Regions from separate parts of the Gordonia sp. NPDC003424 genome, predicted to be linked through region 1. Evidence: predicted binding sites of a transcription regulator. Region 1 holds the regulator's gene; each other region holds the start of a gene.
What was found. The regulator LexA, encoded in region 1, represses DNA repair genes until DNA is damaged. The targets are predictions, from matches to a motif close to CGAACANNTGTTCG.

Region 1 (2,201 bases):
CGAGGCCACCGCGGTCGCGGCGGTGGAGGAGAGCCGGCGCGAGGCCGAGGCGGTCAAGTCGTGGAAGGGACCCGGCCGCACCGCCGACGGTTTCGAGGTTCTCGTACTCGCGAATGTCGCCGACGGCGCGTCGGCGCGGAGCGCGACGTCGTTCCCGGTCGAGGGCGTCGGACTGTTCCGCACCGAGTTGGCGTTCCTCGATCGGCCCGACGAACCCACGGTCGAGGAGCAGACCACGCTTTATCGGGAGGTGCTCGACGCCTTCCCGGGCCAGAAGGTGGTGATCCGGACCCTGGACGCCGGGTCGGACAAGCCGCTGAAGTTCGTCACGAACCTCGACGAGGCGAACCCGTCACTCGGCGTGCGCGGCAACCGGATTGCCATCGAACATCCCGAGATCCGTGCCCATCAGCTCGACGCCATCGCCGCCGCCGCCGAAGCGAGCGGGAACGCGGCGTGGGTCATGGCCCCGATGATCGCATCGGCCGCCGAGGCCGCCGAGTTCGCCGGTGAGGTACGCCGACGCGGACTGGTCGCGGGCGTGATGGTGGAGGTTCCCGCCGCGGCCGTCCTGGCGTCGGCGATCCTGGCCGAGGTGGATTTCGTGTCGATCGGCACCAACGACCTCACGCAGTACACGATGGCCGCCGACCGGATGTCCCCGGAACTGGCCGGTTTGACCGACCCCTGGCAACCGGCCGCACTGCACCTGATCCACAGCGTCGGGCAAGCCGGGGAGGCGACCGGCAAGACGGTCGGTGTGTGTGGTGAGGCGGCCGCGGACCCACTGCTCGCGTGCGTGTTGGTGGGCCTGGGCGTCACCTCGCTCTCGTCGGCGCCGGCGGCCGCGGCAGCGGTCGGTGCGCGGTTGGCCGGCGTGACCCTGGCGCAGTGTCGCGCCGCCGCCGAAGCGGTGCTGGCGACCGCGGACCCGGTGGCCGCACGAGCCGCGGCCACTGCCGCGCTCGACGGCTGAGCGGTGCCGGTCAGACGCGCCGCATGACGGTGACGACCTTGCCGAGGATGGCGGCGTCGTCACCGGGGATCGGTTCGAACAGCGCGTTGTGCGGCATCAGCCAGATGTGACCATTGCGCCGCTTGAACGTCTTCACGGTGGCCTCGCCGTCGATCATCGCCGCGACGATGTCGCCGTTGTCGGCGACGTTCTGCTGACGCACCACGACCCAGTCGCCGTCGCAGATCGCGGCGTCGATCATGGATTCACCCACGACCTTCAGCAGGAAGAGGGACCCCTCACCGACGAGTTCGCGGGGTAGCGGGAACACGTCCTCGACGGCCTCTTCGGCGAGGATCGGTCCGCCTGCCGCGATCCGGCCGAGCACCGGCACGAACGCGGGGGTCGGTAGCGAGGTGTCGTCGCCGGCCGCGGAGCCGCCGGGCGGATTGGTGGGATCGCCGTCGGAGATGTTCACCGCCCGGGGCCGGTTGTGGTCGCGCTTGAGGAGGCCCTTGCGCTCCAGCGTGCGCAACTGATGGGCCACCGACGACGTCGAGGTCAGCCCGACGGCGTCCCCGATCTCCCGGATGCTCGGTGGGTATCCGCGTTCGCGGACCGACTGGCGGATGTATTCGAGCACGCCGCGCTGGCGCGCGGTCAGGGATGCCTCGGCGGCGTGCGGGTCGGTGGCGGTGTCGGTGGCGGTGTCGGGGGTGTCCGGCCCGCCGGCCTTCTCGCTCATCGGTGGGTCCTCCTGTCGGTTGGGTGACTCGAGCACCGAAAAATGCTGGTCGTCTGGGTCCTTCAGCGCCGACAGTAGCCCAATCCTCGGACATGTTCAAACATGTGTTCGAGGTGTTTTGCAACTTCGCGCGACTTTGTCGGTGGCCCGTGCTAGAAATCGAACATACGTTTCATCGAACACGTGATCGATGGCAGCGCGACCCGCAAGCACCGACCGCAGAAGGACAGACACCATGGCCACCGCGACTCTCACCCGCACACCCCTCACCCACACACCCCGCTCGGACGTCCCCGAACCCGACACCTCCGTCCGGCCGGGTACGCGGTCCGCGCGCGCCGACCGTGCCGTCACCGACCTCACCCGCCCCGCCGACCGGCGGCAGGCCGATCGCCGACCGCCGGTGGCCCGGCCGTCGGTGGCCCGGCCGTCGCGCGCGCGGGTGCGGGGGACGCGCTGCGCGACACCAGCCGGCGGCCGCACCACCGGCACGAGCAGCGT
Region 2 (2,201 bases), on a different contig from region 1:
GGCGAACCGATTGGCCCGCCCCAGATACAACGGTTGGGCACTGTGGTCGGCAAACACCGCCAGATGCTCCTGCGCCTCGGCCGCCAACTCGATCACATCGGCGATCGGCAGGAGGGCCCCACCGGCGGTAGTCGCCACCCCGGCACGCTCGCGCAGTTCGGTTTCGCTGATGGTGATGATCAGATGCGGCGGCAGGCCGCGGTGACTCTTGCCCAACAGCCCGCCGTCGGCGACCGTCTGCAGCAGGGCATGCAGAGCGTCGTGGTTACGTTGCCCCGGCGTGCGGATATCCCGCTCGGCCGCCTGCTTGAGCACGTCGAGGTCGGCATCGTCCTTGCTGCCCCGCGGTGACAGTTCGTCGGCCGGGTTGTTCATGCCGGGGGCCGCCCATGCGTCGAGCACCACATCCAACAGGGCGCGTGTCACCGGATCGAGCTGCCCTTCGAGGGTGCTCATCAGTTGGGCGTCCTGCTTGGACAGGTGCAGGCTGCGTCGCCGGGCTCGATCCTTCTCGTCGGTCAGGGCGCCGTCGGGGTCGAGGTGGGCCAGCAGGCGGGCACCCAGGGTGGTCAATTCTTTCGGGGTGTGCACGCGGGCGTAGTCGGCCATCAACTCTTCGGCTGCGGTGCGTTGCTCGGCGTCGAGTGTGGTGGGGAGTTTGTCGAGCACGGTGATCACCGTGACCGCGTGATCGACACCGATCGCCCCCTCGGCGTACGCCTCGGCCAGGGTCGGGCATGGTGGGTCGAGCTTCTCGCCGCTCAGGGAGTGCAGGGCCAGCAGGGCGGCCATCTGCTTACGGCGCCGGCCGGGGTCGGTGATCCGCAACCGGTCCACCATGAAATCACCGAGGGAGCGGTAGCCTTCCTCGGCAACCACGTTGCGGTCCGAACACTCCAGCAGCCGCTGCAACCCGAAGAAACTCATCCGCCGCGCCGAACGCTCATGGGTTTCGGCGACCGCCACGATGTCGTCGGCGGAGGCCGGGGTGGCATCGACGGCGGCGATCCGATCGAGCAGATCGTCGAGTTCGCGGTAGAGCCCGACAATCTCCGAGTCGCGAGTTGCGGTGTCGCTGGCATCGAGCCCCCTCCCCAAGTCACTCGAACTGATGTTCGATAGTCTATCGGGTGCGCTGGCCAGAGGCAAGGGCTGGATGGGTTCGGGCCTTCACAGGTCGGCTAAAGCCCCGCACCTCAGCGAACATGGCTCGGCCGCCGCGCACCTCCGAAAGCACCGCTCGGCCGGCGCCCCGCACCTCCGAAAGCGTGCGTCGACTATCCCCCCGCCACCTCGTGGAGGAGCCAGCGAGCCTCGGGCGAACACCCCTGACCAGCCGACGAGCCCGCAAACGAGCGCGTGTCACCAGGGGCCACCGAAACTCCGCAACAGCTCAGCTACCCGCCCCGCCCCCAGCGCCGAGTCAGCCGATCCCTCCAGCCGCGATCAGGGCACCGACGCGCTGCAACTCAACGGCCCGCCGTTGCTGGTCGACGACGCCAGCAACTGTTCGCCGTGCAGGATGTTGCAGGTGACCGGACCGCGGAGGACGATCGCGGTCATCTCGGCGGTGCCGCCGGTCACGGTGGTCGCCTGCGACCACGGCGATCCCGCCGCCGCGACAAGCGTGAACGAGTCGCCGCTGCGGTACCGGATACCGACGATGTCGCCGTTGCCGGTCAACTGGTAGACCACCGCGCCTGAGGGCACCGTCGGTGTCGTCGTGGTGGGCGTCTCCTCGGTGGTGGTCGTGGTGGTCGGGCTGGGCCTCGTCGTGGTGGTCGCGGCCGATGTCGCCGACGATGCTCCGGCAGCGGTGCCATTGTCGTCGTTGCCGTTGCCGCGGGCGATCAGGACCCCGACCAGTGCCAACACGACGAGCGCGGCCAGGGCGGTGAGCGCCAGCGCGATCGTGCGACCGTTGTTGGAAGGCGGCCGCGGCGGCTCCCCGTAGGCGGGGTCACCGTACGCCGGCTGCCCGTAGGAGGTCTGGCCGTAGGAGGTTTGACCGTAGTCGGCTTGGCCGCGTTGTGCCTCGGTATAGGCCTGCGGGGCGTCATAGGGACCCGGGTAGGCGGCCGTGGGCGGCGGGTCGCCGGCAGCCGGTGGGTGGGCTGCCGGCGGCTCCTGCGAGGACTGGTAGGTCGTGTCGTCGGCCGGATCGAAACGGCGGGTCTCCGGGTTCTCGCGGTTCGGGTCCC
Region 3 (2,201 bases), on a different contig from region 1:
CGGCGCTGACAACCGCTGCCGGCCGCCGCCCGTCCACATCGCATACTGGACCCGTGACCGTCGCCCCGTCAGACTCAGCCCGATCAGACTCAGCTGACGCATCCGAAACCGTCACTCCGGTCCTCGATGCCGGATCGATCGACGTGGTCCGCAGCGGCCGTCACCTGCTGCGTGACGTCAGCCTGCGTGTCGTACCCGGCGAGCACTGGGCACTGCTCGGTCCGAACGGCGCCGGAAAATCGACGCTGATGACCATCCTCGGCGCCCGGGGCCATCCGACGACGGGAACGGTGGACGTGCTCGGCAAGCGACTCGGCCGCGTCGACATGCGTGAATTGCGCACGCACATCGGACATGTCGATCCGCGGTGGCGCATCGACATCCCCCTGACCGCGCATGAGGTGGTGCTCACCGGTCTGACCAACACCCCCGAACTCGACCGGCGCCACCATTACACCGAGGCTGAACATCGGCACGCCGACGACCTGCTCGACCTCCTCGGCATGACGCCGCGCCGCGACTCCGTGTGGCCGGTGATGAGCCAGGGCGAGCGCGGTCGCACCCTGATCGCCCGCGCGCTCATGCCCCAGCCCGCGCTGCTGTTGCTCGACGAGCCGGCCACCGGCCTCGACCTCGCGGCCCGCGAGAAGCTGCTCACCGGCATCGACCAATTACGTTCGGAGGTACCGGAACTCGCGAGCGTGCTGGTGACCCATCACCTCGAGGATCTGCCGATGAGCACCAGCCACGCGATGCTGCTGCGCGACGGGGTGACCGTCGCCTCGGGACTCGTCGACGACGCACTCACCTCGGCGACGATCAGCACCTGCTTCGATCACGACGTCGTTGTGCGGCGTGCGGATGGACGCTGGTCGGCGGTGGCGGGCCAGCCGACCCCCGTACCCACCGCCCCCACTCCCTGAGGTGCGACGCGCCACCCGATTCTTCGACGCCCGAGGTGCCAGGGGCCAACCGATTCTTCGTTGCCTGAGGTGCGAGGCGCCAACCGCCTCCGACGCGCTCGTTCCTCGCTCGCCGGGGATCCCCCACGAAGGGTCCGAACCCGCGCACCCCCTTGCGCCTGACCAGCACATACGGTAGACTTTCGAACATCAGTTCGAGTGACTTGGGGAGGAGGCTCGATGACCAGCGGCAACGTCACGGAGATTGTCGGGCTCTACCGCGAACTCGACGACCTGCTCGATCGGATCGCCGCCGTCGACACCACCCCGGCCTCCTCCGACGAGATCGTGGCAGTCGCCGAAACCCATGAACGCTCCGCGCGGCGGATGAGCTTCTACGGGTTGCAGCGGCTGCTGGAGTGTTCGGACCGCAACATCGTCGCCGAGGAAGGCTACCGGTCCCTCAGCGATTTCATGGTGGACCGGTTGCGGATCACCGACCCCGGCCGACGCCGCAAGCAGATGGCGGCACTGCTGGCCCTGCACTCGCTGAGCGGGGAGAAGCTCGACCCACCATGCCCGACCCTGGCCGAGGCCTACGCCGAGGGCGCGATCGGTGTCGACCACGCGGTCACGGTGATCACCGTGCTCGACAAACTCCCCACCACACTCGACGCCGAGCAACGAGCGGCGGCCGAAGAGCTGATGGCCGACTACGCGCGAGTGCACACCCCGAAAGAGTTGACCACACTCGGTGCCCGCCTGCTGGCCCACCTCGACCCCGACGGCGCCCTGACCGACGACAAAGACCGGGCGCGGCGCCGCAGCCTGCACCTGTCCAAACAGGACGCGCAGTTGATGAGCACCCTGGAAGGACAACTCGACCCGGTCACCCGGGCGCTGCTGGATGTGGTGCTCGACGCGTGGGCAGCGCCCGGCATGAACAACCCCCAGGACGAACTGTCACCGCGGGGCAGCAAAGACGACGCCGACCTCGACGTGCTCAAACAGGCAGCCGAGCGGGACCTCCGCACGCCCGGGCAACGCAACCACGACGCCCTGCATGCCCTGCTCCAAGCGGTCGCCGACGGCGGGCTGTTGGGCAAGAGTCACCGCGGGTTGCCGCCACACCTGATCATCACCATCAGCGAGACCGAACTGCGCGAACGCGCCGGGGTGGCGACCACCGCGGGTGGGGCTCTCCTGCCGATCGCCGACGTGATCGAGTTGGCGGCCGAAGCCCAGCAGCATCTCGCCGTGTTTGCCGACCACACCGCCCAACCGTTGTATCTGGGGCGG
Region 4 (2,201 bases), on a different contig from region 1:
CGCCTGCAGCAGCGCGTGCAGGGCATCGTGATTACGTTGCCCGGGCGTGCGGAGGTCCCGCTCGGCGGCCTGCTTCAGGGCCTCGGGATCGGCATCGTCCTTGCTGCCCTTGGGCGAGGCCTCGTCGGCCGGGTTGTTCATGCCCGGCGCCGCCCACGCATCGAGCACCACATCCAACAACGCCCGGGTGACCGGATCCAACTGGCCTTCGAGGGCACTCATCAGTTGGGCGTCCTGCTTGGACAGGTGCAGGCTGCGTCGCCGGGCCCGATCCTTCTCGTCGGTCAGGGCGCCGTCGGGATCGAGGTGAGCCAGCAGCCGCGCACCGAGGGTGGTCAACTCTTTCGGGGTGTGCACGCGGGCGTAGTCGGCCATCAGTTCTTCCGCCGCGGCGCGTTGCTCGGCGTCGAGTGTGGTGGGGAGTTTGTCGAGCACCCCGATCACGGTCACCGCATGGTCGACGCCGATCGCACCCTCGGCGAACGCCTCCGCCAGGGTCGGGCACTGCGGGTCCAACTTCTCACCCGACAGCGCGTGCAACGACAACAGCGCCGCCATCTGCTTACGCCGGCGGCCGGTATCGGTGATCCGCAGCCGGTCCACCATGAAATCGGTGAGCGACCGGTACCCTTCCTCGCCGACCACGTTGCGGTCCGAACAGTCCAGCAACCGCTGCAACCCCATAAAGCTCATCCGCCGCGCGGAGCGTTCATGGACTTCGGCGACCGCCACGACCTCGTCGTAGGAGGCCGGGGTGGCATCGGCGGCGGCGATCCGATCCAACACATCGTCGAGTTCACGGTAGAGCGACACGATGCCGGTGTCAGTGCCGTCGGTGGTTGTGGTGTTACTGGTCATCGAGTCCCCCTCTCGATCGCATCGAACGTATGTTCGAGTATAGCGGCGACCGAGTCCGGTGGCAAGGGGTCTTCATGGTGGATGGGAACGCCCCTTCGCGGCAGGTCGTGGGTAATGCGAGCGCATCCTAAAGCGGCTGGCGCCTCGCATCTCAGCGATCCGGGGGCGAACTGGTGTCCCGCACCTCATCAAGGCCCTGGGGCCGGGGCGGTGGCCAACCGATCCTTATCAGGAGCCCCGCGCGAACGAGCGGGCGTCACGAGGGGCTCGGTCCCGCGGCGCCACTCACCCAACCCACCCCAGGTGGTCGTGCAGCAGTGCGTACCCGACGAACGCGACCACGTCCATCACCGCATGCGCGACGACGAGCGGCCAGACGCGTGCGGTGAGCTGAAAGTAGCGGCCGAAGACCAGGCCCATCGCGATGTTGCCCAGGCCGGCCCCGACACCCTGGTAGAGGTGGTAGCCGCCGCGCAGCACCGCGCTTGCGGCCAGCGACCCGTTTTCCGGCGCACCCAACTGACGCAGACGCGTGATGAAGTAGGCGACCACGACGATTTCCTCGGCCGCGGCGTTGCCGATCGCGATCAGGATCAGGACCGGCCATCGCCACCAGACGCCGTCGACCTCGCTGGGCACGAGGTGCGCGTTTATGCCCAGGGCGCGGGCGATCGCGACCAAAGCCAGTCCGGGGAGCCCGATCACGGCGGCCAACGCGAGGCCGGGCGGCACATCGCGTCGGCGGGGCGCCCAGCGCGCCAACCCGACCCGGTCCAGGCCGATTCCGCTGCGCCACAACAGGTAGGCACCCAACCCGCCGATGGCGAAGAGTCGTATGGCACTCATCAGCTGCCGCGTGAAGTCGATCCACCCGAGATTCGAACGGACCGGGTTGAGCGCGACGGTCGTGTTCCCGATGCCACCGGAGAGCTGGGCTTCGATGAGCGAGAGCGCCGCCGCGATCGCGGAGAACGCGAATGTCAGAATCCCGACGATGACGAGCTCGATGACGATGCCCCGCCGCTCGATCGGGTCGGACACCCGTGCGATCGGATCGCGTGGGTGCGGATTCAGCAGCTCACGCAGCGGGACAGCCATGCGGCCACCCTACGGAGCGCAGAAATCACTCCGGCAAGCTGTTGATGAACGGGCACCCGGCGAGACCGCGCAACGCCTGCGAGAGTTCGTAGACGTCGGTGACCGGTCGAGGGAACGGCAGTCGGACGTCGGAGTCGCCGGATGGGCCTTCGACGCGGAAGCGGATGCCGAACCGGTCGAGTCCGAGTGGGCGTACCCGCCCGTCCCGCAGATTCCTGGGCAGCTTGCGGGCCAACTGTCCGACG

Region 2: a site for LexA is predicted at 1,105-1,118, ahead of ACWDTI_RS01680 (DUF222 domain-containing protein). Genes of this name have one in related genera too.
Region 3: a site for LexA is predicted at 1,107-1,120, ahead of ACWDTI_RS07595 (DUF222 domain-containing protein). Genes of this name have one in related genera too.
Region 4: a site for LexA is predicted at 881-894, ahead of ACWDTI_RS03600 (DUF222 domain-containing protein). Genes of this name have one in related genera too.

The regions. Positions count from the first base shown of each region.
Region 1 is NZ_JBSFQJ010000019.1:104,203-106,403, reverse strand. Features, by position in the region: gene ACWDTI_RS22465 (phosphoenolpyruvate--protein phosphotransferase) at 1-976, shown strand, start outside; gene lexA (transcriptional repressor LexA) at 987-1,700, opposite strand; gene ACWDTI_RS22455 (LysM peptidoglycan-binding domain-containing protein) at 1,936-2,201, shown strand, end outside.
Region 2 is NZ_JBSFQJ010000001.1:376,357-378,557, forward strand. Features, by position in the region: gene ACWDTI_RS01680 (DUF222 domain-containing protein) at 1-1,098, opposite strand, end outside; gene ACWDTI_RS01685 (hypothetical protein) at 1,447-2,201, opposite strand, start outside.
Region 3 is NZ_JBSFQJ010000004.1:34,421-36,621, forward strand. Features, by position in the region: gene ACWDTI_RS07590 (ABC transporter ATP-binding protein) at 138-923, shown strand; gene ACWDTI_RS07595 (DUF222 domain-containing protein) at 1,143-2,201, shown strand, end outside.
Region 4 is NZ_JBSFQJ010000002.1:213,048-215,248, reverse strand. Features, by position in the region: gene ACWDTI_RS03600 (DUF222 domain-containing protein) at 1-858, opposite strand, end outside; gene ACWDTI_RS03595 (CPBP family intramembrane glutamic endopeptidase) at 1,144-1,956, opposite strand; gene ACWDTI_RS03590 (DUF2470 domain-containing protein) at 1,982-2,201, opposite strand, start outside.